Regions from separate parts of the Burkholderia seminalis genome, predicted to be linked through region 1. Evidence: predicted binding sites of a transcription regulator. Region 1 holds the regulator's gene; each other region holds the start of a gene.

What was found. The regulator FliA, encoded in region 1, starts transcription of late flagellar genes. The targets are predictions, from matches to a motif close to CTAAAGTTTNNNNNNNNNNNGCCGNTA.
Region 2: the regulator FliA is predicted to act here: its motif matches at 6,440-6,466, upstream of WJ12_RS05100 (DUF4088 family protein).
Region 3: the regulator FliA is predicted to act here: its motif matches at 5,593-5,619, upstream of flgM (flagellar biosynthesis anti-sigma factor FlgM).

What each region holds. Positions count from the first base shown of each region.
Region 1 covers NZ_CP013398.1:233,305-243,750, forward strand. Annotated here, with positions in the region: gene WJ12_RS00980 (DUF3443 family protein) at 1-1,128, shown strand, start outside; gene WJ12_RS00985 (VOC family protein) at 1,292-1,795, shown strand; gene WJ12_RS00990 (DUF805 domain-containing protein) at 2,093-2,473, shown strand; gene flhB (flagellar biosynthesis protein FlhB) at 2,806-4,005, shown strand; gene flhA (flagellar biosynthesis protein FlhA) at 4,082-6,184, shown strand; gene flhF (flagellar biosynthesis protein FlhF) at 6,181-7,962, shown strand; gene WJ12_RS01010 (nucleotide-binding protein) at 7,955-8,773, shown strand; gene WJ12_RS01015 (RNA polymerase sigma factor FliA) at 8,796-9,530, shown strand; S-adenosyl-L-homocysteine riboswitch at 9,632-9,756, shown strand; gene ahcY (adenosylhomocysteinase) at 9,789-10,446, shown strand, end outside.
Region 2 covers NZ_CP013398.1:1,123,281-1,133,726, reverse strand. Annotated here, with positions in the region: gene WJ12_RS05150 (sodium:proton antiporter) at 1-736, opposite strand, end outside; gene WJ12_RS05145 (LutC/YkgG family protein) at 780-1,442, opposite strand; gene pncB (nicotinate phosphoribosyltransferase) at 1,531-2,730, opposite strand; gene fdxA (ferredoxin FdxA) at 3,018-3,341, shown strand; tRNA gene WJ12_RS05130 (tRNA-Asn) at 3,445-3,520, shown strand; tRNA gene WJ12_RS05125 (tRNA-Asn) at 3,592-3,667, shown strand; gene WJ12_RS05120 (CreA family protein) at 3,795-4,280, shown strand; gene WJ12_RS05115 (AraC family transcriptional regulator) at 4,344-5,243, shown strand; gene WJ12_RS05110 (AzlC family ABC transporter permease) at 5,331-6,083, shown strand; gene WJ12_RS05105 (AzlD domain-containing protein) at 6,080-6,418, shown strand; gene WJ12_RS05100 (DUF4088 family protein) at 6,580-7,365, shown strand; gene WJ12_RS05095 (hypothetical protein) at 7,494-7,895, opposite strand; gene WJ12_RS05090 (RNA-binding S4 domain-containing protein) at 8,165-8,383, shown strand; gene norM (multidrug efflux MATE transporter NorM) at 8,521-9,909, shown strand; gene fumC (class II fumarate hydratase) at 10,055-10,446, shown strand, end outside.
Region 3 covers NZ_CP013398.1:3,349,206-3,359,651, forward strand. Annotated here, with positions in the region: gene flgG (flagellar basal-body rod protein FlgG) at 1-279, opposite strand, end outside; gene flgF (flagellar basal-body rod protein FlgF) at 314-1,072, opposite strand; gene flgE (flagellar hook protein FlgE) at 1,092-2,336, opposite strand; gene WJ12_RS15155 (flagellar hook assembly protein FlgD) at 2,364-3,113, opposite strand; gene flgC (flagellar basal body rod protein FlgC) at 3,160-3,585, opposite strand; gene flgB (flagellar basal body rod protein FlgB) at 3,623-4,111, opposite strand; gene flgA (flagellar basal body P-ring formation chaperone FlgA) at 4,316-5,530, shown strand; gene flgM (flagellar biosynthesis anti-sigma factor FlgM) at 5,649-5,978, shown strand; gene WJ12_RS15180 (flagella synthesis protein FlgN) at 6,052-6,492, shown strand; gene WJ12_RS15185 (SGNH/GDSL hydrolase family protein) at 6,654-8,009, shown strand; gene WJ12_RS15190 (M24 family metallopeptidase) at 8,029-9,879, opposite strand; gene WJ12_RS15200 (helix-turn-helix domain-containing protein) at 10,295-10,446, shown strand, end outside.

The sequences.
Region 1 (10,446 bases):
AGCAACACGGGCAACAACGGCAACAACGGATCCGGCGGATCGGACGGCAATTCCGGAAATACCGCCGTCATCACGGTCGCCACGGGCGTCGCGAACGTGATCAACATCCCGACCATCAGCGTGAAGGTCTGCGCGCCGGGCACGTCGAACTGCCAGGTGGTCAACAACGTGCTGGTCGATACCGCGTCCTACGGGCTGCGGCTCGTCGGCAGCGCGGTGTCGGGCGTGCTGGGCAGCCTGCCGCAGGTGACGAGCGGCGGCGCGCCGGTGGCCGAGTGCGGCAAGTTCGTGTCGAGCTACACGTGGGGATCGGTACGCACGGTCGACCTGTCGATCGGCACCGAGCAGGCGAGCGCGCTGCCCGTACAGATCATCGGCGACCTCGGCACGACCAACGTGCCGAGCTCGTGCACGAACGGCGGCGCGTCGGCCAACTCGGCGGGTGCGCTGGGCGCGAACGGGATCCTCGGCATCGGGCCCGCGCCGTACGACTGCGGCACGACCTGCGCGACGTCGACGTCGTCGAGCAACAACTACTACGCGTGCCCGAACGGCGACAACGCGAGCTGCACGGTGGCGCTCGTGCCGCTGTCGCAGCAGGTGGCCAACCCGGTCCATCGTTTCGCGAACAGCGACGGCGTGAGCGTGCAGATGCCGGCCATCTCGAGCAACGGGCAGGCGAGCGCGACCGGGACGCTGACGTTCGGCCTGCCGAGCCTGAGCGGCAAGACGGTCCTGACGTCGACCACGACGGGCGACGTCAGCGCGACGTTCCTCGGGCGCAACGTGACCGCGTTCTTCGATACGGGCTCGAACGCGTATTTCTTCAACGATTCGGCGCAGACGGTCTGTTCGCGGAACACGGAGTTCTACTGCCCGTCGTCCGCGACGACCTACTCGGCGACGCTGAGCGGCCAGAACGGCGCGTCGGGTGTCGTGTCGATGCCCGTCTCGAACGCCGATTCGCTGTTCTCGAACCCGTCGACGTTCGCGTTCAACGACATCGCGGGCCCGTTCGGCTCGACCAGCTGGCTGGACATCGGCATGCCGCACTTCTACGGCAAGACGATCTACTTCGGGATGGACAAGACCGCGAGCGGCGGCGCGCCGCCGTTCGTCGCGTTCTGACAGGGCGCGGCGGCACGCGGGAACAAAGGGGGCGAGCGATCGCCCCCTTTTTTTATCGCGCCGCCGTGCGTGTCCGATGGGCCGGATTTCCGCCGCGCGCGGGCGCAGCGCCTACGATGTAAGACCGGCACCGGTGCCGGCACGACATCGAGGAGACAACGTCATGAACCCGCGTATCCAGCGCATCACGCCGTTCCTGTGGTTCGACCGCGACGCCGAGGCGGCGGCCGGCTTCTACGTGTCGGTGTTCGACAACGCGCGCATCGTGCACGTCGCGCGCTACGGCAAGGCCGGCGCGCACGCGTCCGGCAGCGCGGAGGGCGCGGTGATGACCGTCGCGTTCGAGCTCGACGGGCAGGCGTTCGTCGCGCTGAACGGCGGCCCCGTGTTCCAGATCACACCGGCCGTGTCGTTCGTCGTCAACTGCCGCGACCAGGACGAGATCGATCATTACTGGGCACGCCTGTCCGAAGGCGGCGACGAGCGCGCGCAGCAGTGCGGCTGGTTGCGCGACCGCTTCGGCGTGTCGTGGCAGGTCGTGCCGGTGCAGATGGCCGAACTGATGACGGGCGACCCGGCGCGCGCCGAGCGCGTGATGGCGCAGGTGATGACGATGAAGAAGCTCGACCTCGCCGCGCTGCAGCAGGCGGCGGATCAGGCCGGATAATCGAATGCCGCGCACGTCACGCGATTATCGTTGGTGCGCGGTTTCATTCGAATGTAATCAAATGCCGGATTATCGGGGGCTGTCGTTTCTGTCAGGTATTCAAGATTATTAAAATGACGCGGCATGCAAGGCCGCGGTACCGAATTATGCTGGAGCGGCCTTTCCCGCGCGGCATCGGCGTCCATGCGAACGGGCGAGCGCCGGCCGGCAGGCGAAACAGATGGAGTCCGGTGAAAATCAAACATATAATGCCGGCGTTGTTTCCGGGGTGCCAATATAAAACAGGAGGGTAATAAGATGGGTTTTTCCGAAGCCGTTCGTACCGCACTCAATAAATACGCGACATTCGAAGGCCGTGCGCGTCGTGCCGAATACTGGTATTTCACGCTGCTGAGCGTCATTCTTTCGATCGCGGCCCAGGTCATCGGCGCGGCCGGCCGCGATGGCGGCCTGATCACGCTGCTGCTGCTCGGCGTCATCTGCCTGGTCTCGCTGGCGCTGCTCGTTCCGGGCATCGCGGTCAGCGTGCGCCGCCTGCACGATACGGGCCGCTCGGGCTGGTTCCTGCTGATCGCGCTGATTCCGGTGGTCGGCGGCATCCTGCTGCTCGTGTGGATGTGCTCGCGCGGCACCGACGGCCCGAACCGCTTCGGCGCCGATCCGATTCCGGCCGTCTGACCGGTCCCGCCCCGGCGCGCGAGCGTCGCGCCGGGGCCTGAATGTCCCGCCTTTCCCGCCCGTCGGTTTACCGCAGTCGTTTCGCCCTTTCCCCGCTTCCCGCCGTCGGCGTCCTGCCCGCGGCCGACCCCTCGCCATCGCGCCGATCGGCACGTTTTTCCGCGTTGCCGCGCGTCGCTGCGCCCCCGCGCCAGCCGCGTTCGCACCGGCTCGCCCGATTCCCCGAAATACCCCCCTTTCCCGGCTTTGCTCGACCGATCGGCGTTTGACGCCTGCATGAATAATCGGTGTCACTGGAAAGCGGCATTCCGCCGTACCCGACTGGAGGCCCCGTGGCAGACGAGAGCGATCTCGACAAGACCGAAGCCGCCACTCCCAGGCGCCGCGAGAAGGCGCGCGAGGAGGGGCAGGTCGCGCGTTCGCGCGAGCTGGCTTCGTTCGCGCTGCTCGCGGCCGGATTCTACGGCGCATGGCTGCTCGCGGGCCCGTCGGGCGCGCATCTGCAGACGATGCTGCGCGGCGCGTTCACGTTCGATCGCGCGACCGCATTCGACACGAACCGGATGCTGTCGGCGGCCGGCAGCGCGAGCCTCGAGGGCCTCACCGCGCTGCTGCCGATCCTCGCGCTCACCGGTCTCGCCGCGCTGCTCGCGCCGATGGCGCTCGGCGGCTGGCTGATCTCGCAGAAGACGTTCGAGCTGAAGTTCGACCGCCTGAACCCGATCTCGGGCCTCGGCCGGATCTTCTCGATCCAGGGGCCGATCCAGCTCGGGATGTCGGTCGCGAAGACGATCGTCGTCGGCGGGATCGGCGGCGTCGCGATCTGGCGCAGCAAGGACGAACTGCTCGGCCTCGCGACGCAGCCGCTCGGCGTCGCGCTCCCCGACGCGCTGCACCTGGTCGCCGTGTGCTGCGGCACGACGGTCGCCGGGATGCTGGTGGTCGCCGCGCTCGATGTGCCTTACCAAATCTGGCAGTACAACAAGAAGTTGCGCATGACGAAGGAAGAAGTGAAGCGCGAGCATCGCGAGAACGAAGGCGATCCGCACGTGAAGGGGCGGATCCGCCAGCAGCAGCGCGCGATCGCGCGCCGCCGGATGATGGCGGCCGTGCCGAAGGCCGACGTGGTCGTCACGAACCCGACCCACTTCGCCGTCGCGCTGCAATACACGGACGGCGAGATGCGCGCGCCGAAGGTCGTCGCGAAGGGCGTGAACCTCGTCGCGGCGCGCATCCGCGAACTCGCGGCCGAACACAACGTGCCGCTGCTCGAGGCGCCGCCGCTCGCGCGTGCGCTGTATCACAACGTCGAACTCGAGCGCGAGATCCCCGGCTCGCTGTACTCGGCCGTCGCCGAGGTGCTCGCGTGGGTCTACCAGCTCAAGCGCTTCCGCTCGGAAGGCGGCGCGTTTCCGGCGGTGCCGGTCGATCTCGACGTGCCGGCCGAACTCGACAAGGGCACGTCGGTCGCCGCCGGCGACGAACGCGAGGAAGCCGAGGACACGCTCGGCCAGCAAGGAGCGTCGCAATGATCCGCCCCCACGCTCACCCGCGCGCGCCGTTCCCCGTAGCGGCTACCGCCCCTGACGCGGCCCGGCCGGAGGCAGCATGAGCACCCCGACCACCGGCCTGTTCGCCAAGCGCCAGAACCCGTTCGCCGGCACGAACCTGCGCGCGCTCGCGGGCCCGATCCTCATCTGCATGATCCTGGGGATGATGATCCTGCCGCTGCCGCCGATGCTGCTGGATCTGCTGTTCACGTTCAACATCGCGCTGTCGGTGATGGTGCTGCTCGTCAGCATGTACACGATGAAGCCGCTCGACTTCGCGGCGTTCCCGAGCGTGCTGCTGTTCTCGACGCTGCTGCGCCTGTCGCTGAACGTCGCGTCGACGCGCGTCGTGCTGCTCGAGGGCCACACCGGGCCGGACGCCGCCGGCCAGGTGATCGAGGCGTTCGGCCACTTCCTCGTCGGCGGCAATTTCGCGGTCGGCATCGTCGTGTTCGTGATCCTGATGATCATCAACTTCATGGTGATCACGAAGGGCGCGGGGCGGATCGCCGAAGTGTCCGCGCGCTTCACGCTCGACGCGATGCCCGGCAAGCAGATGGCGATCGACGCCGACCTGAACGCGGGCCTCATCAACGAGGAACAGGCGCGCAAGCGGCGTCTCGCCGTGTCGCAGGAAGCCGAGTTCTACGGGTCGATGGACGGCGCGTCGAAGTTCGTGCGCGGCGATGCGATCGCCGGCCTGATCATCATGGCGATCAACGTGATCGGCGGGCTGATCGTCGGGATGGTCCAGCACGACATGTCGTTCGCCGCGGCCGGCACGAACTACACGCTGCTGACGATCGGCGACGGCCTCGTCGCGCAGATCCCGTCGCTCGTGATCTCGACTGCAGCCGGCGTGATCGTGTCGCGTGTCGCGACCGACGAGGACATCGGCACGCAGATCACCGGCCAGCTGTTCACGAACCCGCGCGTGCTGACGATCACCGGCGTGATCATCGTGGTCATGGGGCTGATCCCGGGGATGCCGCACTTCGCGTTTCTCGCGCTCGGCGGCGGCGCGATCTGGCTGGCCCGCACGCTGACCCGGCGCGCGGCGGCCCGCAAGGCGGCCGGCGACGTGACCGACATCGCGCCGCCCGCGGTGCTGCCGTCCGACAGCCACGAGGCAACCTGGGACGACGTGCAGCTGATCGATCCGCTCGGCCTCGAAGTCGGCTACCGGCTGATCCCGCTTGTCGACAAGGGCAGCGACGGCGAGCTGCTCAAGCGCATCAAGAGCATCCGCAAGAAATTCGCGCAGGAAATCGGCTTCCTGCCGCCGGTGATCCATATCCGCGACAACCTCGAGCTGCGGCCGAATGCGTACCGGATCGCGCTGAAGGGCGTCGAGATCGGCGTCGGCGAAGTGTTCCCGGGCCAGTGGCTCGCGATCAACCCGGGCCAGGTGACGGCCGCGCTGCCGGGCGCGGTCACGCAGGATCCCGCGTTCGGGCTGCCGGCCGTGTGGATCGACGTCGCGCTGCGCGAGCAGGCGCAGGTGTACGGCTACACGGTGGTCGACGCGAGCACGGTCGTCGCGACGCACCTGAACCATCTCGTCGTCCAGCATGCGGCCGAACTGCTCGGCCGCCAGGAAGTGCAGGCGCTCATCGAGCGCACCGGCAAGGACGCGCCGTCGCTCGTCGAGGACCTCGTGCCGAAGACGATCTCGCTGACGACGCTGCAGAAGGTGCTGCAGAACCTGCTCGAGGAAGGCGTGCCGATCCGCGACATGCGCACGATCCTCGAGGCCGTGTCCGAACACGCGGGCCGCGGCGACGCGTACGAGATCACGGCCGCGGTGCGGCTCTCGCTCGGCCGCGCGATCACGCAGCAGTGGTATCCGGGCGCCGGCGAAATGCAGGTGATGGGCCTCGATGCGAATCTCGAGCGCGTGCTGTCGCAGGCGCTCGCCACCGGCGCGAACCCGGGCCTCGAACCCGGCCTCGCGCACAACCTTCTGACCGGCACGCAGCAAGCGATGCTGCGTCAACAGAATCTCGGGCTGCCGCCCGTGCTGCTCGTGCAGCACGCGCTGCGCGCGATGCTCGCGCGTTTCCTGCGCCGCAGCCTGCCGCAATTGAAAGTGCTGTCGTATGCCGAAGTGCCGGACACACGCACGATCAAGGTCGTTAACGTCATCGGGGGTTCCGCTTGAACATTCGCAAATTCACCGGCGCAACGAGCCGCGACGCACTTCGTCTCGTGCGCGAGGCGCTCGGCGCCGACGCGGTCGTGCTGTCGAACCGCACGCTCGATGACGGCAGCGTCGAAATCGTTGCACTCGCCGATTCGGACCTGGCCGCGGTGACGCCGCCGGCCGCCCGCTCGCGCCTCGCCACGCCGCGCCTGCCGGAATCCGTGCCGGCCGCCGCCGTGCCGGGCATCGTGTCGCGCCCGGGCGCGGTACCGGCGCGCCCGGTCATGAATCCTTATGCCGCCGGCGAAGGCGGGCTGCCGGACGTGTTCTCGTCCGTGTTCGGCGCGAGCGCCGACGCGGAGGAGCCGGACGCGCACGCGTCGGCGCTCGATGCGGATGCGCCGGCCATGCCGCCGGCTGCGGCCTCGCCGCCGATCGCCACGTCCGCCGCCGGCATCGCCGCCGACACCCCGGCCGCCGGCGCGGCCGAACCTGCCCCCTGGCTGGTCGAGCACGCGAAGCGCCTGACGCAGCAGCGCGACGCGCTGATCGCACGCGCGCAGGCGCCGGCCACGCCGCCCGCGAGCGCACCCGCGCCGCAGGCCGCCGCGCGCGCGACGCCGCCCGACTGGGCGCGCGACATCGTGCGCGACGCCGAGCGCCGGATGCCGGCCGCCTCCCGCGCGCCCGACACGGGCGCCGCGCACGCGGCAAAGACGGCCGAGCGCGCGCGCCTGTCCGCCGACACGGCCGCCGCGGTGGCCGACGCGGTGAAGTCGCGCATCGAGCGGATCGTCAACGACACGGTGATGCAGGAACTCGGCGAACTGCGCGGGATGATGGAAGAGCAGTTCGACAGCCTGAAGTGGCACGACCGCCAGCGTCGCAGCGCCGTGCACGGCGCGCTGACGAAGCACCTGTTCGCGGCCGGTTTCTCCGCGCAGCTCGTGCGGATGCTGGTCGACAACCTGCCGTCCGGCGACGGCACGCAGACCTTCGAACAGGCCGCCGAATGGGCGCAGTCGGTGCTCGCGTCGAACCTGCCGGTGCTCGACAGCGAGGATGCGCTGATGGAGCGCGGCGGCGTGTTCGCGCTGATGGGGCCGACGGGCGTCGGCAAGACGACCACCACCGCGAAGCTGGCCGCGCGCTGCGTGATGCGCTTCGGCGCGAGCAAGGTCGCGCTGCTGACCACCGACAGCTACCGGATCGGCGGCCACGAGCAGTTGCGCATCTTCGGCAAGATCCTCGGCGTGCCGGTGCACGCGGTGAAGGATGCGGGCGATCTCGCGCTCGCGCTGTCCGAGCTGCGCAACAAGCACATCGTGCTGATCGACACGATCGGCATGAGCCAGCGCGACCGCGCGGTGTCCGACCAGATCGCGATGCTGCACGGCGCGAACGCGCCGGTGCAGCGCTTGCTGCTGCTCAACGCGACGAGCCACGGCGACACGCTCAACGAAGTCGTGCAGGCATACCGCAGCGCGGGCGAGCATCCGCACGCGGCATCCTCCGATCTCGCCGGCTGCATCCTCACGAAGCTCGACGAGGCGACCCACCTCGGCGGCGTGCTCGACACGGTGATCCGCTACAAGCTGCCGGTCCACTACGTGTCGACCGGCCAGAAGGTGCCGGAGAACCTGTACGTCGCCTCGACCAAATTCCTGCTGAAGAGCGCGTTCTGTGTGCCGCGCGACGGCTCCCCCTTCGTGCCGCAAGACGAGGACATGCCGACGCTGCTTTCCGCACTGACCGCACGTTCCACCGCCGAGCTGCACGAGGTGCGATTTGGATAAACGGATCATCGACCAGGCCGAAGGGCTGCGGCGCCTGCTGGCCGGGCGCGCGTCGCGCATCGTCGCGGTGACGGGCGGGCCGACGGGGGTGGGCTGCACGTCCGCCATCGTGAATCTGGCGACGGCGCTTGCGTCGCTCGGCAAGGACGTGCTCGTCGTCGACGAACGCGCCGACGTGCATTCGGCCAGCGCGACCCTGGCGGGCGCGTGGCTGCGCGACGGCGAACGCACGCGGGTGGCCGCCGGCTTCGGCCTGTGCGCGGCCGCGCGGCTCGCGCGTGCCGGCTACAGCGACGCGCAGTTGAGCGATTTCATCGACGGCCCGGCCGACATCGTGCTGGTCGACGCGCAGCTCGGCGCCGACGGTTCGTTCTCGGCGCTCGCCCGCGAGGCCCACGACGTGCTGGTCGTCACGCGGGTCGCCGCGCAGGCGATCACCGAGGCGTACGCATGCATGAAGCGGCTGCATTTCGCGCACGCGTTCGCGCAGTTCCGCGTGCTGACCAATCACGTCGGCAGCCACGCGGACGCGAAGACGGCCTTCGACAACCTCGCGGGCGTCGCGAGCCGCTACCTGACCGTGTCGATCGCCGACGCGGGCTGCGTGAGCGCCGATCCGCTCGTCGAGCATGCGCGCGAACTGATGCACGCGGTGGTCGATGCGTTCCCGTCGTCGCCGGCTGCGCGCGACTACCGGCAGATTGCCGCCGACCTGCTGTACTGGCCGATGCGCCCGCGGCCGGGCACGGGGCGCGCGGTCCACGCGGGCGGCAAGCCGTCGTATGAGGCCGGCGCGGCACACGCCGCGTGAGCGCCACCGGAAGGAGAGAGCCATGATGTACAACGCTCAAGGAAAGATGTCCCAGGCCGACGTGCTCGCGCAATATGCGCCGCTCGTGCGTCGCCTCGGGCTGCAGCTCGTCGCGAAGATGCCGGCGAGCGTCGACCTCGACGATCTGATCCAGGCCGGCATGATCGGCCTGATGGACGCGGCCGGCCGCTACAAGGAAGACCAGGGCGCGCAGTTCGAGACCTACGCGACGCAGCGCATCCGCGGCGCGATGCTCGACGAGCTGCGCAGCAACGACTGGCTGCCGCGCAGCCTGCGCAAGACGTCGCGCGAGGTCGAGCACGCGGTGCACCAGGTCGAGCAGCATCTCGGCCGCTCGGCGAGCGAGACCGAGATCGCCGAGCACCTGAAGATGCCGCTCGACGAATACCAGGGGATGCTGCAGGACCTGCACGGCAGCCAGCTCATCTACTACGAGGATTTCGACCGCGCGGCCGACGACGAGCCGTTTCTCGACCGCTATCGCGTCGATCACGCCGATCCGCTGTCGGCGCTGCTCGACGAGCACCTGCGCGAGGCGCTCGTCGAGGCGATCGAGCGGCTGCCGGAGCGCGAGAAGCTGCTGATGTCGCTGTACTACGAACGGGGTCTGAATCTGCGCGAGATCGGCGCGGTGCTCGAAGTGAGCGAGTCGCGCGTGTGCCAGCTGCACAGCCAGGCCGTCGCGCGCCTGCGCGCGCGGCTGCGCGAACAGGCCTGGGTCGGCGCGGAGTCCTGACCCTGTCAGGGCGGCCACGCGCGCCGACGCCGCGCGCTTGTGCCGTGCTTGCGTCGCGGTGCTCGCGCATTTTGCGCGCCGATTTGCTACAATCCCCTCCGTTTTCCGAGGAGCGTTGCGACGGACCATCCGTGTCCGCCAGGCTCGGAAGGCTTCACCAAGCAGCCGTGCGGCGCGTTCAGCGATCGTCGCGCCGGCCCCGCTTCCTGAACGGCGCTCACGTCACCAATCTAGAACTTTTTTAGAAAGGAGGGCGTGATGAACGCCATTATCGATTCCAAGGCTTCCCACGATTACGTCGTCGCCGACATGGCACTGGCCGGCTGGGGCCGCAAGGAACTCAACATCGCCGAGACCGAAATGCCGGGCCTCGTGCAGATCCGCGACGAATACAAGGCGCAGCAGCCGCTGAAGGGCGCGCGCATCGCCGGTTCGCTGCACATGACGATCCAGACGGGCGTGCTGATCGAGACGCTGAAGGCGCTCGGCGCGGACGTCCGCTGGGCCTCGTGCAACATCTTCTCGACGCAGGATCACGCCGCGGCCGCGATCGTCGAAGCCGGCACGCCGGTGTTCGCGTTCAAGGGCGAGTCGCTCGACGAATACTGGGAGTTCTCGCACCGCATCTTCGAATGGCCGAACGGCGAATTCGCGAACATGATCCTGGACGACGGCGGCGACGCAACGCTGCTGCTGATCCTCGGCGCGAAGGCCGAGAAGGACCGTTCGGTGATCGCGAAGCCGACCAACGAGGAAGAAGTCGCGCTGTACAAGTCGATCGCGAAGCACCTCGACATCGATGCGACCTGGTACTCGAAGCGCCTCGCGCACATCAAGGGCGTGACCGAGGAAACCACGACCGGCGTGCACCGCCTGTACCAGATGGAAAAGGACGGCCGCCTGCCGTTCCCGGCGT
Region 2 (10,446 bases), 890 kb from region 1:
TCGGGTCGAGTGCGGCCGGCCGCTCCTCGCCGCCCTTCCGGTAGAAGTACGTATCGAGCGCGAAGAACAGCGTCAGCAGCACGACGCAGATGAACAGCATCGGCAGCGCGAGATGGGTCGTCGTCCAGAAGAAGCTCACGCCGTTCAGGAAGCCGAGGAACAGCGGCGGATCGCCGAGCGGCGACAGCGAGCCGCCCGCATTCGCGACGAGGAAGATGAAGAAGATCACGACGTGCACGACGTGCTTGCGGTTGTCGTTCGCGCGCAGGAGCGGCCGGATCAGCAGCATCGCGGCGCCCGTCGTGCCCATCACGCTCGCGAGCAGCGTGCCGAGCGCGAGGATCGCGGTGTTCAGCTTCGGCGAGCCGTGCAGGTTGCCGTTCACGCAGATGCCGCCCGCGACCGTATAGAGCGCGGTGAGCAGCACGATGAACGGAATGTATTCCTCGAGCAGCGCATGCACGAGCGTGCCGAACGCGGTGCCCGCGCCGAACGCGACCGCGAACGGGACCAGGAACACGACCGCCCAGCCGGCCGCGATCTTGCCGAAGTGGTGATGCCAGAACACCGGCGCGACGAGCGGGAACAGTGCGATCGACAGCAGGATCCCGGCGAACGGGATGCCCCAGAGTGCGGACAGTGCGGCACCGTCGAGCGTGGCGGCCGATGCAAGCGCGGGCGCCGCGCCAAGCGCGATTCCCGACGCCATGCCTGCCCAAGCGGCATGTCGTTTCATGCAGAACTTCCTTGTTCGAGTGGTAGCGGATGCAGCGGGCGCGTCATGCGCCGCGTACGACGATCACATGCACGCGATACGGGCCGTGCGCGCCCAGGACGATGGTCTGCTCGATGTCGCCCGTGCGCGACGGGCCCGACACGAAGTTGACCGCGCGCGGCAATTCGCCGCGCTCCGCGCGAATCAGCGCGAACGCGTCCTCATGCCCGGCGACGATCCGCGAAGCCGGTACGAGCGCGATGTGCGTTTCCGGCAGCAGGCCGGCCGATGCATAGGTGTCGGGGCCGGACAGCAGCACCAGCGAACCCGTTTCGGCGGTCGCGCAAAAGCAGCCGGTAAGGCCGACGAGATCGCCGTCGCGCGGCTTGCGGCACTCGACCGACAGGCCGGCGCCGGCCCAGTCGAGATCGGCCAGCGTGCGCCACGCGACGGCCTGCGCCGGCAGCCCGTGAGCGGAAAGATAGCGGGCGGCGGCGGCAGGCGCGTCGGCCAGCGTCGCGACTTCGTCGACCGTGGTCGACAGGCGCGCGGCTTCGTCGACGAAGGCGGCGACGAGGTCGGCCGGCGCCGGCGGGCGCGGGCCCGGCGGATGACGCGCGAGATAGTCGGCGACGCCGTCGCGCTCCGCTGCGTCGGGTTCGGCCGCGCGCCCCTGCGCCGCGCGGATGCGCGCGAGGATCTGGCGACGGGCAGCGGAAGTGTCCATGAACGGTCCTCGTGACGTTGGCGTGCAATACCGTCCGATTATACCGGCCGCCCCTGCCGCCACGCACCTTCGGCCGAACGGCCGGCGCTCACTTCGACGCGTCTTCCTCGACCGGCTGCGCGATGCCGAACACCTGGCGCAGGTACGCGAGATACGCCTTGTCGTCGCACATGCTCTTGCCCGGCGAGTCCGACAGCTTCGCGACCGGCTGGCCGTTGCAGCGCACCATCTTGATCACGATCTGCAGCGGCACGTAGCCGAGATCGTTGGTGAGGTTCGTGCCGACGCCGAACGCGAGCTTGCAGCGCCCGCGGAACCGTTCGTACAACTGCATGACCTTCGGGATGTCGAGCGCGTCGGAGAACACGAGCACCTTGGTGCGCGGGTCGCAGCGGTTCGCCTCGTAGTGGCGCAGCATGCGCTCGCCCCATTCGAACGGATCGCCCGAGTCGTGGCGCGCGCCGTCGAACAGCTTGCAGAAGTACATGTCGAAGTCATTCAGGAACGCATCCATCCCGTAGACGTCCGACAGCGCGATCCCGAGGTCGCCGCGATATTCCTTCGCCCACATCTCGAAACCGTAGATCTGCGAATCGCGCAGCCGCGGGCCGAGCGCCTGGCATGCCTGCAGGTACTCGTGCGCCATCGTGCCGAGCGGCGTGATGTCGTGCTTCATCGCGTACAGCACGTTGCTCGTGCCCGCGAACTGCGGGCCGAGCCCGTCGCGCAGCGTGAGCGCGACTTCCTCGTGCCAGACCTTCGAGAAACGCCGGCGCGTGCCGTAGTCGGCGATCTTGCAGTCGGCGAACTCGGGTTCCGCGCCGAGCAGCTTGATCTTCTCGCGCAGCCGCTCGCGGCCCTCGCGATAGTCCGGCTCGCGCTGGGTGTTGCGGAAATAGACTTCGTTGACGATCGCGAGCACCGGGATCTCGAACAGGATCGTGTGCAGCCACGGCCCCTCGATCACGATGTCGATCTCGCCGTTGCCCTTCGGCGACGGCGTGATCGAGATGTATTTCTCGTTCAGGTGGAACAGCGCGAGGAAGTCGACGAAATCGCTCTTGATGAAGCGCATCCGCCGCAGGTAGTCGAGTTCGACGTCGGAAAAGCGCAGCGCGCACAGGCCGCGCACCTCGTCGCGGATCTCGTCGATGTACGGCACGAGGTCGACGCCGGGCGTGCGGCACCGGAAGCGGTACTCGACGTTTGCAGCCGGAAAGTGATGCAGGACGACCTGCATCATCGTGAACTTGTAGAGATCCGTGTCGAGCAGCGAAGTGATGATCATGGTGACGGCACCGCCAATATCGAGACAGGGCACCTGCGCACCGCGCGCCGCCCGGTCAGGCGGCCATGTTACCCGAATGCGGGACCGACCATCGGGAAACCGCCCGCGGCCCTGCTCCCGTCGCGCAGGCGCGCCGCGCACGCGCCTGCGTTGCGCACCCCATAAACTAATCACGAAACGATATAAGCCGGATAGCCGACCACGCGATGCGGGTTTGGCGCTTCAGTTACAATGCCGCTTTTGGCGCAAACGCCACCCCATATATACCGCCAAGCAGGAGCGTTTTAATGACTCACGTTGTGACCGAAGGCTGCATCAAGTGCAAATACACGGATTGCGTGGATGTGTGCCCGGTGGATTGCTTCCGTGAAGGTCCCAACTTTCTCGCCATCGATCCGGACGAGTGCATCGACTGCGCCGTGTGCGTCGCCGAGTGCCCGACCAATGCGATCTATGCCGAAGAAGACGTTCCGGGCGACCAGCAGCAGTTCACCGAGCTGAACGCCGAGCTGGCCAAGAACTGGCCGTCGATCACCAAGACCAAGCCGGCACCGGCCGACGCGGACGAGTGGAAGGACGTGCAGGAGAAGCTGCACCTGCTCGAGCGCTGATCGCGCGGCGGCCGCAGAAATTTTTTTGTAGATCGCGGCCCGAAGGTATTGACAGGTTAGCGACCACTCCATACAATCTCGTTTCTCTGCTGTTGTTGTTTGTTCCCCGATAGCTCAGTCGGTAGAGCGCCGGACTGTTAATCCGTAGGTCCCTGGTTCGAGCCCAGGTCGGGGAGCCAAAAACACGAAGGCCCGTTGAAAGTGGACGGGTTTTTTGTTGGAAACAACGCACGCAGATGTACCGATTTATTCCCCGATAGCTCAGTCGGTAGAGCGCCGGACTGTTAATCCGTAGGTCCCTGGTTCGAGCCCAGGTCGGGGAGCCAAACAATGAAAGGCCCGTCATTCGACGGGCCTTTTGTTTTTCCGGCCACCCTTCCGCGTTTCCGCCGTTCATCGCCCCGTCGCGCGCATGCTAGAGTCTCTGTCCCGCATTCGCATCCGGTTCCGTCGATGAAGCATCGTCTCCTGCGCTCCGCCCCGTTCGCCCTCCTGTTCTCCGCCTTCGCCGCGGCACCGCTCGCGCACGCGGAGGAAGTCGGCAGCGTCAACACCCATTTCCGCGTCACGGGCTCCGACCGCGTGGTCGTCGAAGCGTATGACGATCCGGTCGTGAACGGCGTGACCTGCTACGTATCGCGCGCCCGCACCGGCGGGATCAAGGGCACGCTCGGCGTGGCCGAGGATCCGAGCGAGGCGTCGATCGCCTGCCGGCAGGTCGGGCCGATCAGCTTCAAGGAGCCGCTCAAGCAGCAGACCGACGTGTTCAGCGAACGCATGTCGTTCATCTTCAAGACGCTGCACGTCGTGCGCGTGGTCGACCAGAAGCGCAACACGATCGTCTACCTGACCTACAGCGACCGGATCGTCAGCGGCAGCCCGAAGAATGCCATCACCGCGGTGCCGATGCCGGCCGGCACGACGATTCCGGTCAAGTAACGCGCACACCGGCCGGGCGCGCGAGCGATACACTGTCGTGTCCGACCGCTCCCGCGCCCGATCATGTCCGCCACCCGCCTTCCCGACGCCGCACGCTACTGGCGCACGCCGCTGCTGCCGGACGCGGATCTCCTCACGGCGACCTATCGCGACCACGCGTTCGCGCCGCACTGGCACGACGCGTACACGATCCCCGTGATTCTCGAGGGCGCGGAACGCTTCACCTATCGCGGCAACGGCTATGTCGCCGAAACGGGCACCGTGCCCGTGATCAATCCCGGTGAAGTGCATACGGGTTCGCGCGCAACCGACGAAGGCTGGTGCTATCGCGTCAGCTACCTGCCGGTCGAATTCGTCCGCGGACTCGCGAGCGCGATCGCCGGCCGCCCGCAGGATGCGCCGTGGTTTGCCTCCGACGTGATTCGCGACGCCGATCTCGCCGCCCGGCTCACGCTCGCGCACCGGATGATGGAAGCCGGCAGCGAGCGCGCGCTGTCGTCGCATGCGCACGGGCAGCCGGCCGGCGATCCGGCAGCCGACGCACCGCGCATCTACGATCCGCTCGCCGCCGAAACGGCGATGCTCGACGCACTGTCGACGCTGATCGTGCGCCATGCCGACGCGCGGCCGCGACCGGCGCCGCTCGCGGCCGACGAACCGCGCGTCGACGCGATGCGCGAGCGGCTCGCGGCCGATCTCATGTGCACGGTGACGCTCGATGACGTCGCGCAGGCAGCCGGCCTGTCGCCGTTCCACGCGGCACGCCTGTTCACGCGCACCACCGGCATGCCGCCGCATGCGTGGCGCAACCAGTTGCGGCTGCAGCGCGCGCTGGCGCCGCTGCGCGCGGGCGTGCCCGTCGCCGACGTCGCGGCGGCCAGCGGCTTCGTCGACCAGAGCCACTTCACGCGACACTTCAAACGGATGTTCGGGGTTCCGCCCGGGCGCTGGCAGGCGAGCTGACGCGGCCGCCCACGCATTCGCGAGCGCAAGAACATACAAGCCGGCCCGCCACCGGCCCGCTATCCTCCCGTTCATGGAGGAGCCCCTTTGAACCCGACACCCGCCTCGCCCCCTCGCCGCCCGCTCAACGAATGGCTCGACGGCGCGCGCGACACGATTCCGATGATGATCGGCGCAGCACCGTTCGGCGTGATTTTCGGCACGCTCGTCGGCGGCGGCCCGCTCGCCGCATGGCACGGCGCACTGATGTCGCTCGCCGTGTTCGCGGGCTCCGCGCAATTCATCGCGCTCGGCCTGATCGCGGGCAGCGCGAGCTTCGTCGTCGTGCTCGCGACCACGCTGATCGTGAACCTGCGCCACCTGCTGTACAGCGCGACGCTCGCGCCCTACGTCGCACACCTGCCGCTGCGCTGGCGCGCCACGCTCGGCGCGTTGATGACCGACGAGGTGTTCGCGGTCGCCCATGCGCACTACCGGCACTTCGCGCCCGGCACGGTTGGCCCCCACTACTTTTTCGGCTCCGGGCTTGCGATGTACCTGAACTGGCAGGTCTGGACGCTCGCGGGCATCGGCTTCGGCGCGGCGTTCCCGGGCCTGCAGTCGCTCGGCCTCGATTTCGCGATGGCGGCGACCTTCATCGCGATCGTGGTCCCGCAGCTCGGCACGTTGCGCTATTTCGCGGCGGCCGCGACGGCCGGCACGCTCGCCTGCTTCTGGCAGGGCTGGCCGTACAAGCTCGGGCTGCTCGGCGCGGTCGCCGCCGGCGTCGCGATCGGCGTCACGCTCACGTTGCTGCACGAACGCAGGCGCACCGGCTCGCGCACGGAGGCGACATCGTGAGCTACGCGCTGCTGATCCTCGGAATGGCCGTCATCACCTACGCGATCCGCTCGACGCTGTTCCTGTTCGGCGAGCGGCTGACCTTCCCGCCGCTCGTGCGGACCGCGCTCGGCTTCGTGCCCGTGACCGTGCTGACGGCGATCATCGTGCCGATGACCGTCTCGCCGCACGGCGGCCCGGCCGAGCTGACCTGGCGCAATCCGCAGCTCGTCGGCGCGCTCGCCGCCGTGCTCGTGTCGGCGGCAACCCGCCGCCCGCTCGTGACGATCGCCGCGGGGCTCGCGGCGTTCTTCTTCTGGCAAGGGGTCGTGATCCCGCACTGGCTGCCCGCCTGAGCGGACGCTCTACCGCGCACGCTCAAGTTTCCGCCCGGCGCGCCGATATAGGGGATGAAGACCCGCCACCGGCCTCGGCGCGCACCGGTCAGTCGACGCTGCGCCCGCCCCGGTGCGCCGTGCCGGCCGTCGGCTTGCGCGGGCCGCCATCGAGACGATTCATGGGCCAGATCACCCTTTCCCTCAAGGACGACACGCTCGAGTCCCTGCGCAAGGACTACGACGCGTTCGTCCGCGTGTCGCTGAAACTCGACCCGCAGTTCGCGACACCGTCGTTCGAGGATTTCCTGCGCGCCAAGCTGCTCGACAACATGGTGCCGCTGACCGAACACGCGGTGCAGCGGATGCTGCAGGGCGGCCAGTACGCATGGGCCAAGCGCACGCTCGACAAGGAGTTTCCGGACGTCGTCGCGATCCTGATGCGACAGGCCGGCGAATTCGGCTTCGGCTTCGCGTCGCGCTCCGAATGGACCCCCGACGAACTCGCGAAAGCGTGCCGCGACTGGGCGAAGGCGATCGTCGCCGAAGCGCAGGGCGACCCGTCGCTGATCGACCCGCTCGCGTCGCAGATCAAGGGCGCGGCGCAGGACATCCAGGCGCTCGAGGAGCTGATGCAGACGCCTGCGTGGCGGCTCGCCGAATCGTTGCGCCAGCGCATCTACGAGGCCAAGCTCGCGTGCGAGATGAGCGTCGGCAGCACCGCGCGCGACAAGCTCGGCGAACTGCGCGGGCTGCTGCGGCTGGGCCTTGCGCACGGCTCGTTCCAGAAGCAGGAAGCGCAGCAGATCATGGAGTACCTGCGGCTGCTGAAGCCGGAGATCTTCGTCGAGGAACCGTACGACGTCTTCGCACGGCTCGCCGCGTGGCTGCGCGGCGTGTTCACGCCGGCCGCCGTGCGACCGTCGCAGGGACAACCGGGACAAGGGCAAGGACAGCGCCGGCCATGACCGCGCACCCATCCCGCTGACAGCATGAACCCATGAAAACGGCCCGGCTCGCATGAGGCGAACCGGGCCGTCGGACCGCTGCCGGCGCGACGCCCAGGGGGCGAGCGTCGCGCGGCGCCGGGCGTCGCTTACTGCGTGGCGCCCTGGGCCGATGCACCGCCTTGCGCGCCGACCGACGCGCCGCCTTCGGTCGCTTCGCCGGCTTTCGCCTTGGCGGCGCCGACATGGCCCTTGGCCGACTTCGCGGCATGCTTCGTGTGCTTCTTGGCCGAATGGACGGCCGACGACGCGGTATCCTTCGCGCCGTCGGCTGCCGCGCCGACCGCATCGGTTGCGCCGCCGACCGCGTTGCCCGACGCGTTCGCGCCGGCGCTGCCCTGTACGCCTGCGCCGACACCTGCGGCCGGCGTCTGTGCCTGCACGCCGGCACCGGCTGCACCCTGCGCCGCCGTCCCCGTCTGGGCAAATGCGGCCGAAGTGGCGAACGCCGTCAGCGCGGCACCGATCAGCATCGTACGAATCTTGGACATGGCAATTCTCCTCGAGAAGTTGTGAGCCCGGACCGCTGCGATGCGGTCCGTCGCATCCCCACCGCAACACGCAGCAGGTACGACAAAAGACCCGCGGCGCGCCCGGCCGGTTCTCGAATCTCTCAGACTGTTACCCACCGTTTCATTTGCTGACGAATCGCTCACAGTCCTTAACAACTGCGAGCCGTGGCGGCCCGCGCTCGCGCGTCGGCCCGCGGTGCCGTATGATGCGGAGCGTTTCCTCCCGCGCCTTGCGCACCTCCTTCGTCATGCCCAACCTGGATTTCACGCTGACCGGCGAATACGTCGAGCTGCACAACCTTCTCAAGATCACCGGCCTCGCGGACAGCGGCGGGAGCGCGAAAGTGATCGTCGCGTCCGGCGCGGTCAAAGTCGACGGCGCGGTCGAGCTGCGCAAGACCTGCAAGATCCGCGCGGGCCAGGTCGTGCTGCTCGGCGACACGCGCATCGCGGTGCGCGAGGCCTAGCACCCGCGGCGTTCCCCCTGTCCGCGACATGGCCATCGGCGCACGCGTTCGACACCGTACGAATAAAGCCGTAAGCTAGCCGTCTCTCAAAATAAATACATACAGCGCGGGCCCGCACCCGCGCGAGCGCCCATTCCATGTCGCATTCCGGTCTTACGCGGACGGCCGCCGCGCCGCCGTCGCTATCCAGTCACGCCGCCGATACCGCGCGCCTCGCCGCGCCACTCGCGATCGCGCAACTTTCCCAGATGGCGATGAGCGTCACCGACACGGTGCTGCTCGGTTCGCTCGGCCCCGATTCGCTCGCGGCGGGCGGGCTCGGCGCGAACTTCTTCTTCGTCATCGTCACGATCTTGCAGGGCGTGCTGTCGTCGGTCAGCGTGAGCGTCGCGCACGCGCGCGGCGCGCAGGCCGAGGACCGCGTGCCGCACATCTACTGGACGGGCTTCGCGCTGTCGGTGCTGCTCGCGATCCCGGCGATCGTTGCGCTGTCGCTGTCCGAACCGATCCTGCTGATGTTCCACGAGCCGCCGCTGCTCGCGCATCACGTCGGCGAATACACGGGCATCCTGCGCTACGCGGCGCTCGGCAGCCTGATCGGCGTCGGGCTGATGCGGGCATTCCTGCCGGCGATCGGTGCCGCGCGGCGGCTGCTGTGGGTGTCGATCGGCGGCGTCGGCGTCAACGGCGTGCTGAACTACGGGCTGATCCACGGCGCGTTCGGGCTGCCGCGCCTCGGTTTTCTCGGCTCGGCCGTCGCGACGACGATCACGATCTGGCTCACCGCGCTCGCCCTGATCTGGCTGCTGCACGGCCGGCGGCGCTTCCGCCATTTCGTGACCGCGTCGCGCCCGAAGCTGCCCACGATGGGCGAACTGATCGGCATCGGCTGGCCCGTCGCGATCACGTACGGGGTCGAATCGACGCTGTTCCTCGCCACCGGCCTCACGGTCGGCGTGCTGGGCGCGACGTCGCTTGCCGCGCACCAGATCGCGCTGAACGTCGCGTCGGTGTCGTTCATGGTGCCGCTCGCGATCGGCCAGGCCGCCAACGTGCGCGTCGGCTACTGGGTCGGCGCGGGTTCGCCCGTCGCCGCGCGGCACGCGGGCTTCGTCGCACTCGCGCTCGGCGTCGCGTTCATGTCGCTGTCGGGCGTCGTGATGATCGTCGCGCCGCATACGATCGTCGGCCTGTACCTGAATCTCGACGACCCGGCCAACGCGGCCACGGTGTCGCTCGCCGCCTCGCTGCTCGGCATCGCCGCGGTGTTCCAGATCGTCGACGGCATGCAGACCGTCGCGTCGGGCGCGCTGCGCGGCCTGAAGGACACGCGCATCCCGATGCTCGCGGCGACCTTCGGCTACTGGGGCATCGGCTTCCCGACCGGCTACTGGTTCGCGTTCCACGCGGGCCTCGGCGCACGCGGCCTGTGGTGGGGGCTCGCCGCCGGCCTCGCGAGCGTCGCCGCGCTGATGGCATGGCGCTTTCATTTGAAAACCGCGTCGCTCGTCGCGACGCGGCACTGAGCGCGACACGACGCGAAATCGCGACCGGCGCTATGCTTGTCGGCTGAACACCTCGAGACGCCGCGCGAGCGGCGCGACTGCCTCACGATACGCCTGATGCCGCGCGACGACGCGCGGCCTTTCCCCTTTCCAGGAGGAGTGCATCATGAACGAAGCAGTTCGGATGGAACGCGACACGTTCGGCGAAATCGCCGTGCCGGCCGACCGACTTTGGGGCGCGCAAACCGAGCGCTCGCTGCAGAATTTCCGGATCTCGACCGAGAAGCAGTCGCCCGAGCTGATCCACGCGCTGGCGATCGTCAAGCGCGCCGCGGCGGCCGTGAACCAGTCGCTCGGCGTGCTCGCCGACGACAAGGCGCGCGCGATCATCGACGCGGCCGACGAGATCATCGCCGGCAAGCATCCGCGCGAATTCCCGCTCGCGGTGTGGCAGACGGGCTCCGGCACGCAGACCAACATGAACCTCAACGAGGTGATCGCGAATCGCGCGAGCGAGCTGCTGGGCGGCGAGCGCGGCGAAGCGCGCAAGGTCCATCC
Region 3 (10,446 bases), 390 kb from region 1:
CTTCGAGTTGCCGGTCTGCGTGAGGCCGCCCTGCGTGTACAGGCGCTCGGTCGCGACCTGCTGCACGCCGGTGCCGAGTTGCAGGCCCGACGGCAGCTCGGTCTGCTGCGTCGAATTCGCGCCGGGCTGGCGAATGGTCTGGTACAGCAGATCCTCGAATACCGCGCGCGACGCCTTGAAGCCGTTCGTGCTGGTGTTCGCGAGGTTGTTCGAAATCACGTCCATCTGCGCCTGCTGCGCATTCATGCCGGTGGCGGCGATGTAGAGCGAACGGTTCACTTGTCGATTCTCCTGCGTGGGCTGGCGCGGGCGCTCAGCTGAAGTTGAGCAGCTGGTTCGCCGACTGCTCGTTCTGGTCGGCCGTCTGGATCAGCTTCGACTGAAGCTGGAACGCGCGCGCGTTGTCGATCATCGCGACCATCGCGGTCACCGGGTTGACGTTGCTGCCTTCGAGCGAATTCGGCGTGACGACCACGTTCGGGTCGGCGTCGGCCGGATTGCCGTCGGCGGTGCGGAACAGCCCGTCGTTGCCGCGCGTGAGCGTGGCCGGATCGGGATTGACGAGCTTCATCTGGTCGACGATCGCGACGGCCGTCGGCGGATCGCCCGGCATCAGCGCGGACACCGTGCCGTCCTTGCCGATCGTCACTTCCGCGTTCGGCGGCACCGAGATCGGGCCGCCGTTGCCGATCACCGGCAGGTTGCTCGCGTTGACGAGCTGGCCGTTCTCGTCGACGTGCAGGTTGCCGGCGCGCGTGTACGCCTCGCTGCCGTCGGCCACCTGCACCGACAGCCAGCCGGCGCCCTGCACGGCGACGTCGAGCGGGTTGCCGGTGCGCGTGATCGGGCCCGGTGCGTAATCCGCGCCGGGCGTCGATGCGAGCACGTAGGTGCGCGTCGTCGTCGGGTCGACGTTGCTGCCGTCGCCGAAATTCATCGGCACCGCGCGATACGTCGCGAGCTGCGCGCGAAAGCCCGTCGTCGACGCGTTCGCGAGGTTGTTCGCGACGATCGCCTGCTGGTCGAGCGACTGCGACGCGCCCGTCATCGCCGTGTAGATCAGTCGGTCCATGGCTGCCGGTTATCCGCGCTTACAGGTTGATGAGCGTCTGGTCGACGGTCTGCTGCGTCTTGATCGTCTGCGCGTTGGCCTGGTAGTTGCGCTGCGCGGTGATCAGGTTGACGAGCTGCGACGTGAGGTCGACGTTCGAGTTTTCGAGCGCGCTGCCCTGCAGCGTGCCGTGGTTCGTGCTGCCCGGCGCGGAGATCTGCGGCACGCCCGATGCGGAGGTTTCCGCGTACTGGTTGCCGCCGAGGTTCACCAGCCCGTTCGGGTTGTTGAAGTTCGCGAGCGCGATCTGGCCGAGCACGGCGGTCTGGCCGTTCGAGTAGTTGCCGGTCAGCTTGCCGTCGGCGCCGATCGAGTAGGTCGTCAGCGTGCCGCTCGCATAGCCGTTCTGCGCGAGGTTGTTCACGCCGTCCTTGCCGCCGTACTGCGTGGTGCCGGTCAGGTCGAGCGTGAGGCTTTGCGGCGTCGCCGAGCCGTCGGTGTTCGGCACGGTGAACTGGAACTGGCCGAGCGACGTGGTCGGCGTCGGCGGCGTGCCCGTCGTCGTGCTCTTGATCGCGCCCGACGTATCGAACGTGACCGTGCCGAGGTCGGTCGCCGTCGCGGCGCCCTGCACGCCCGCGTACGCTTCCCACGTCCCGGCCGACGACTTCACGAAGTACATGTTGACCGCCTGCGAACCGCCGAGCGAGTCGTACACCTGGATCGACGTCGAGTAGTTGTACGTCGTGTTGTCGGTCGGGTCGAACGGCGTCTTGGTCGGCGTCTTGTCCTGCGAGTTCAGGTTGAACTGGCCGGTGATCTTGGTCGTCGCGGTCGGTGCGATGTTGGTCGTCGGCGCCTGCAGCGCCACGGTCTGCGCGGTGTTGATCACGCCGCCCGCGTTGGCCGCGTAGCCCATCAGGTTGCGGCCCTGCGAGTCGACGATGAAGCCGTTCTTGTCGCGCTGGAACGTGCCGTCGCGCGAGTACGTCGTCACGCCGTTGTTCGACATCTGGAAGAAGCCGTTGCCGTTGATCGCGACGTCGAGCGACGAGTTCGTCGTATTGATCGTGCCCTGGCCGAACTGCTGCTGCACGGCATTCAGCGACGTGCCGATGCCGATCTGCGTGTTGACCGACGTCGCGACCGAGTTCGCGTACATGTCGGCGAACTGCGCGGTGCTCGACTTGAAGCCGACCGTGTTCGCGTTCGCGATGTTGTTGCCGATCACGTCGAGTGCGTTCGAGGCACCGGCGAGGCCGCTCAGACCCTGTTGATAACCCATTTCGATCTCCGTTTCGTGAAAGCTCGATCAGTTGGTGGTGGTGTCGCCGGCCGTGGACGACGTCTTGACGTTCGGGAAGATCGACGCGACCTGGGTGAGCCCGACCGTCGTACCGTTCGACAGCACCAGCCCCGCGGTGCCGTCCGCCTGCTTGATCACGCTCTGCACCGTGGCGGCCGCCAGCACGGTCGGCGCGTAGTTCTTGCCGTCGGTGCCCGTGTACTGCGCGCTGACCGTGTACGCGCCGTCCGGCAGCGCGTTGCCGGCCGCGTCGGTCGGCGTCCAGTTGAACGGCACGGTGCCGGCCGACTGCTTGCCCGCGTTGATCGTGTTGACGACGACGCCCGCGCTGTTCTTCACGGTGATCGTCAGGTTCGACACGTCGCTCGTGAGCGACACGCCGAACGGCGACGCCGCGCCGCTCTTCACCGCGACCGAATTGCCCGGCGCGAGCACGTTCGTGCCGATCAGCAGCGCGGCCTGCGTCTGCTGGCCGGCCGTGAGCTGCGTCGACAGCGACGTCAGCGACGTGTTCAGCTGCGCGATGCCGCTCACCGTGTTGATCTGCGCGAGCTGCGACGTCATCTGCGAGCTGTCGACCGGGCTCGTCGGATCCTGGTTCTGCAGCTGCGTGACGAGCAGCTTCAGGAACGTCGCCTGCAGGTCGCTCGCCGACGTGCCGTTGGTCGACGACACGTTGTTGGTGTTCATCGTGTCGGTCGGCAGGTTCGACACGTTCGTGCCGTTGCTGCCGATCGTCGTGCTGGAGGAAGTCATCCTGGTTGGCCTTCTGTCGGGTCTGTGAGGTCGGCGGGCGAACGGCTTACGAGCCGATCGTCAGCGTCTTGAGCATCAGCGTCTTCGCGGTGTTCAGCGTCTCGACGTTGGCCTGGTACGAGCGCGACGCCGAGATCATGTTCACCATCTCCTGCACCGGATCGACGTTCGGCATCTGTACGTAACCGTTCGCGTCGGCGGCCGGGTTCGCCGGGTCGTAGGTCGACTTCATCGGCGACGGGTCGTCCATCACCTTCGTCACGCGCACGCCGCCCACGCCCTGGCCGGACGCGGTGCGCGCGCCGCCGATCGGGTCGGTCGCGAACACGACCTGCTTGGCCTTGTACGGCTTGCCGTCGGGGCCGGTGGCGCTGTCGGCGTTCGCGAGGTTCGACGCGGTGACGTTCAGGCGCTGCGATTGCGCGGACAGCGCCGAACCGGCGACGCCGAAGATGTTCATCAACGAAGGCATGGTGGCTCCTGGTGCGTGTGCTCGGGTACGGTTGCGCTTACGAGTTCGTCGAGATCGCGGCGATCATCGCCTTGATCTGCTGGGTCATCACGGTCATCCCGGTCTCGTAGTGCAGCGCGTTGTTCGCGAACTGCACGCGTTCGACGTCGAGATCGACCGTGTTGCCGTCGAGCGACGGCTGCAGCGGCATCCGGTATTGCGCGCGGCCGTAGTCGTCCGACGGGCCGCCGGTCGGGATCAGCTTCGCGGTGCCGGCCATGTGGCCGGCCGCCGTCGACACCATCGACATGCCGCTCGTCACGCCGGCCGGCTGCGTCATCGGCAACTGCGCGGCGTTGCTCGGCGCCAGGCCGCCGCTCGTCTGCTTCAGCGAGCGCGCGAGCGTCGACGCGAAATCGACGTCGCGGGCCTGGTAGCCCGGCGTGTCGGCGTTCGCGATGTTCGACGACAGCAGTTCCTGCCGGTAGGCGCGCACGTCGAGCGCCTGTCGGCCGAACGCGAATTCCGCATCGAGTTTGTCCAGCATGTGTGCGTCTCTCCGTATGAAGCGCTGCACGCCCCTCGCGCCGGATGGCGACCCGAGAGGCTTTTTTCCATGACAGCGATGGTAGGCGTCGGACGCAACCGGCAATCGGGCGAATAACGCGGCAAAGGCCCCCTCTATTCATCGTTTGCGCGACGGCCCGGCTCCCTAGAATGCAACTCGGATCAACGGATCGAGGACACGGCGATGACGGACAGCGCACTTCGCGGCGGGAACGGGCGGCTCACGCGCGTCCGGCGTGCGTGCGTGCTCGCCGCGGCGCTGTGGATCGCCGCACCGGCCGTGCACGCGGAAGACGGGATGATCGTGATTCCCGGCCGCGGCGAGACGGCGGAAGCCGCGCTCGCGCACGCCAACGCGGCGAACGGCGGCCAGTTCGGCGGGCCAACGGGAATGGCCTCGGGTGCGGGCATCGCGCCGGAAGCGGGCCGCGCGGTTTCGGGTGCGGGTGCCGCGGCCGGCTACGCGGCGCAACCGGCCGGCGCGATGGTCGTGACGACCGTCCCGCCGCCGGCGCCCGCGCCCGTTCGTGCAGCCGCCCGTGCGAACGCCGGCTACGGCGCGCAGCCGCGCGCCGCCGACCCGACCGCGATCGCGACGGTCGTCGCCGGCACGGCCGAATCCGCGTCGAATCCCGTGCGGCCGGCGCCCGCGCCTGCCGCCGCCGCCCGTTTCGCAGCGGCCCGCGCCGCGTCAGCCGCACCGGCGCCGCGCGCAGCAGCGGCTTCCGCGCCTCCGGCCCCGGCCGCCGCCGCGGCGCAGCCCGCGACGACGCCCGGCCAGCAGGATCCCGAGACGATCCGCCGCGCGGCCCTCGCGTTCCTGCAGCAGCAGATCGCCGGCCTGCCCGGCAAGACCACCGCGACGGTCACGACCGCGTTTCCGCGCGGGCTCGCCGCGTGCACGACGCTCGAGCCGTTCCTGCCGACCGGCGCGCGCCTGTGGGGCCGCACGACGGTCGGCGTGCGCTGCGCGGGCGAGCGGCCGTGGACCGTCTACCTGCAGGCGAAGGTCGCCGTGCAGGCCACCTATTACGTCGCCGCGCGCCAGATCGCGCCCGGCGAGCCGCTCTCCGCGGCCGACCTGGTCGCCCGCGACGGCGACCTGACGGTCATGCCGCTCGCGGTGATCACCGATCCCGCGCAGGCGATCGGCGCGACCGCGCTCGCGCGCATCTCGGCCGGCCTGCCGCTGCGGCAGGACATGCTGAAGAGCGCGGCGTCGGTATCCGCCGGCCAGACGGTGCGGGTCGTCGCGGCCGGGCCCGGCTTCACGATTTCGGCCGAAGGCAGCGTGCTCGCGAACGCGGCGCCGGGCCAGTCGGTGCGGGTGCGGATGGCGGCGGGCCAGATCGTCACGGCGATCGTCAAGGACGCCGGCACCGTGGAAATTCCGCTATAGGGACGGATCAAACGGCAAGAGTGTAAAGAATTGTTTATTCGGAGCATTTCGGGCTCGCGATGCTAAAGTTCGGGCCGACCCGGCCGTTATCTGGGTCAAACCGTACAGGAAACCCATCGTGAAGATCGATTCCACTCCGAACCCGAGCCCCCTGGCGCCGACCGGCAACGGCGCGTCCCGTGCGCAATCCGGCACGGCCCAGTCGTCCGCGCCGGCGGCCGACGCCGGATCGACCGGCGGCGACACGAGCGTGAACCTGTCGGGTCTGTCCGGCCAGCTGCGCTCGGTATCCGCGTCGGGCGACGCCGATATCGACACGGGCCTGGTCCAGTCGATCAAGGACGCGCTGAACAACGGCACGTTGACGATCGACGCGAGCAAGATTGCCGACGGCGTATTGAACACCGCCCGCGAGCTGCTGCAGCAGCAGCGCCCGCAGGGTAACTAAGCCGGCCCAGGCCGGTTCCACCGGTTTGCCGGCGCGCGCCCACCGCGCGCACCGGCGCGACGAGCATGACGCGATGAGAGAAGAGCTGCTGGCCACGGTCAACGACGAACACGCGACGGTCGAAGCGTTCGCGTCCCTGCTCGTCTACGAGGAAAAGGCGCTGACGACGGCCGAGCCGCTCGAGATGCTGCCCGGCATCGTCGAAAGGAAAAGCGCGCTGATCGACCGGCTCGCGCAGCTCGAACGCACGCGCGACACGCAGCTTTCCGCGCTCGGTTTTCCGGCCGGCAAGAAGGGCATGGACCAGGCCGCCGAGCGCGATGCGCGCCTCGCGGGCCGCTGGCAGTTGCTGCAGCAGGCCGCCGAACGCGCGCGCCAGGCCAATGCGAACAACGGAATGCTGATCCGCATCCGGATGGACTACAACGAGCGCGCGCTCGCGGTGCTGCGCTCGGCGCCCGCACCCACCGGCGTCTACGGCCCGGACGGGCGCGTCTCGGCGCTGGCCCGCTGACCGGCCGCCGCCGCACTCACCGCCTCTCACCGCCTCTCGCCGCCGTTCGCGGCCACTCACGATTCGACAGACCGGGCCCGAGCCCGGCACCCACGGTCCCTTCCGATACACGGCCACGCAACCGCGCCGCCGTCCCGTCACAACAATCAGAAGAGGGCCGCATGCCGTATTTCCGTATTCCGTTGTTTTCCCGTATCGTCGCCGTTTCCGCTGCCGCGGCGCTGGGCGCCGCGCTGACGCTCCCCGCCGCGCGCGCCGCCGGCCCCGCGCCGCTGCCCACGCCGACGGGCGACATGTCGTTGTCGCCGGCCGGCCCCGACGTCGCGCCGCCGGCCGCGTCGGGCACGCCCGGCGCGACGGCGCGCGCCGCGCGCCGCGGGTCCGACACCTACACGTACCTGCGCTGCTGGTACCGGATCGACGCGGATCCGCTGAAGCCGGCCGCGACCTACGAATGGGCGCGCGACCCGGCCGGCGGCGACTGGTATCGCGTGCCCGGCTACTGGTGGGCCGACGGCGTCACGCAGTGGAAGAACATGTTCTACAGCACGACGCCGCAGGACACGCTCGCCGACGTGTGCCGCAAGACGCTGGCCGCGAAAGGCATCCAGGCCGGCCTCACGCAGGCGGTCGCGGCCAACAACGCGCTGTCGTTCAACTACACGGTGTGGACCCTCGACGACGCGCGGCAGGATGCGCGCGTCAACAAGCTGATCGTGTTCGGCGACAGCCTGTCCGACACCCAGAACATGTTCAACGCGAGCCAGTGGAAGCTGCCGAACGGCACGAGCTGGCATGCGGGGCGCTTCAGCAACGGCCCGGTGTGGGCCGAATATCTCGCCAACGCGCTGCGGCTGCCGTTCTACAACTGGGCGATCGGCGGCGCGGCGACCGACCAGCACCTCGTCGTGCCGGGCCTCGTGCAGCAGATCGACTCGTGGCGCGAATACATGGATCGCGCGCCGGACTACCGGCCCGCCAACACGCTGTTCGCGGTGTTCGCGGGCGGCAACGATCTCGTGAACTACGGGCGCTCGCCCGAGCAGGCGGCGAATGCGGTGCGCGACAGCCTCGAGCAGCTCGCCGCGGCCGGCGCGACGCGGATCATGCTCGTCACGCTGCCGGACGTGTCGCGCGCGCCGGTGTTCGCGACCCGCGCCGACACGGCGAGCGTCGCCGCGCAGGTCAGGGACTACAACCGGCGGCTCGTCGACGCGGCCGCCGCGCTGCGCGATCGCTACGGCGCGGCGCTGCGGCTCGAGGTGTTCGACGCCTATGCGCCGTTCGACGACCTGCTGAGCCACCCGGCCCGGTACGGCTTCGACGACGCGACGCGCGCGTGCCTCGACATCCCGAAACCGTCGTCGCTCACCTACCTGGGCGCGCAGACGCCGCGCGCGGACTGCCGCGACCCGGCGCGCTTCGTGTTCTGGGACACGCTGCACCCGACGACGCGCACGCATGCGTGGCTCGCCGAGCGGATCGCGCCATTCGTGCGCGCGCGCCTGCTGAACTGACCGCCGCGGGCGGCGGTGCCTACAGCAGCGGACACGCGGTGACCTGCGTGCCGCGCTCCACGCACAGCCGCTCGTAGTCGCGCAGGTACGCGCGCTCGCCGTCGTCGAGCAGGTCGAGATCGATCAGGTCCCAGTCGTAGCCGACCGTCACGATGTTCTCGAACGTCACGGTATCCGGCTGCGTGTCGTCGGGCCGGATGATCACGATGTTCTCGATCCGCACGCCGCCCTTGCCCGCCAGGTAGATGCCCGGCTCGACCGAAATCACCGCATTCGGCACCAGCCCGTACTTCGCGCCGGGCGCGAACCGCACGCCGCCCTCGTGCACGTGAATCCCGACGCCATGCCCGGTGCCGTGGCCGAAATCGTGGCCGTGGTCGCGGCACACCTGCCGCACGAGCGCATCGACGTCGGCGCCCGTCGCCGTGCTCGGGAAGCGCGCGACGAGCCCCTTGATGCAGGCCTTCAGCGCGACGGTGTAGATCTCGCGCTGCCACGGCTGCGCCACCGTATCCGGACGCGTGCGGCGCAGCACGACGCGCGTGCAGTCCGTCGCGAAGCCGGCTTCGTAGTAAGCGCCGCTGTCGAGCAGCACGAGCTCGCCTTCCGTCAGCTCGACGCCGGCGCTCGCCGCCGTGTAGTGCGCGAACGCGCTGTTCGCGCCGTTCGCCGCGATCGACGGAAACGTCAGCGCGACGGCCGAACGCGCGCCGTACGCGTCGTTGATCGTGCGCGCCAGGTCGTATTCGGTGTGGCGGGCGCCCGGCTCGCCGGTCTTCGCCCAGCGCATCGTCTCGGCGATCGCCGCGGAGCTGCGCGCGAATGCGTCGCGGAAGCGCTCGAGCACCGCCGGCGTCTTGCTCGCCCGCATCGCCTCGACCGGGTTGAAATCGGCATGCCGCGCATGCGGCCACACGCGGCTCACCGCGTCGACAAGCGCGCAATTCACCGATTCGAAGCCGTAGCACACGTGCTCGACCGCGAACCGCGCGAGAAAGCGCTCGAGCGCCGCGACATCGCGGCGGATCACGTGCAGCGCCGGATACGAATCGAGCGCGACCGGGCAGCGATCGCAGCCTTCCGGCAGGAACAGCACGACCTGGCCGCCGACCGCGAACAGGAAACCGAGGTGCGACGACGCATTCGGGATGTGATAACCGCGGCTGTTCAGCAGATACGCGAGATCGTCCGACGCGCACGAGAAGAACGCGGTCTTGCCGTCGGCCGCGCCGGTGTGCGCGGCGAGCCGGCGGTTCAGCGTGTCGAGGTTCTGCGCGACGCTCAGGCCCGTCATCGATTCCGGCACCTCGAAGATCGGCCGCTCGACGATCCAGCCCGGCAGCGCGATCGCGCGGTCGATCTCGCGATCGGCGAGGCCCGTCCAGTCGAGCGACGCGGCCTGCGTCTGCGCGAGCAGCCGGTCGCGCTGCGCGACGCTGATCCGCAGCGCGTCGTAGCCGACCCGCGCGAGCCGGCTCGCATGCGCGACCAGCCAGTCGGCCATCGCCTGCCAGATCGTCACGTTCATCCCGAGCTTCTCGATATGCACGCGCGCCGGATCGCACTGCTGCTCGGCCTGCAGGTGATACCGGCCATCGACGAACAGCACGAACGGCGGCACGCCGAGCGCCTGCGCGGTGGCCGCGCTCAGGAAGATCCCGCAGCCGGCCGACCCGTCGAAGCCCGACAGCGCGTAGCGCGGATTGTTGCTGCGCGGCAGGTACTCGGTCACGTATTCGTCCTGCGACGTGACGACCACCGCGTCGAGGCGCGCGGCGTCGAGCAGGCGCGACAGGCCGGCCTGCGTGTCGGCGACGGACGCGTCGTACGGAGGCAGGCCGGAGAAGCTGTATTTCAGTCGATCGATCATCGTGTGCCCGTTATTCATTGTTGTCGGCGGCCGGCGGCGTGACGCGGCATGGCGCGTGCCTGAAGCGACACGCCGCCCTGACGCGGATCACGCACGGCCCGGCGCGCAGCCGGGCCGCGGTGCCGTTCCGGCAGCAGGCCCTCGGGGAATTTTTGTCTCACTTAACTTTGTTTGATGCGCGACAGAATCTAGAGCACGCTGAAATTGAGGTCAAGCTAAAATTTTCGTAGGACTAAAATCGGCACGACGGCTGCGGATCCCGGCACAGCGCCAGATCGCCCGGCGACACCGCGCGGTACAATGCGCCGGCATCGCCGTCCCGGCGGCCGTGCTTCGTGCGATGCGCGGAAAGCAAGTCCCGGCGACTGCACCGCCTCTCCGCTCGCCTGCCGACTCGTTGCCACGAAAGAGATTCATGGATTCAGACATCATGCGTATCGGCCTGCGCATTCGCCGCCTGCGCCGGGAAGCGAAGAAGACGCTGCTGGAAGTCGCGACCGAGGCGAAGCTGTCGGTCGGGTTCCTGTCGCAGGTCGAGCGGCATCTCACCGGCATCTCGCTGTCTTC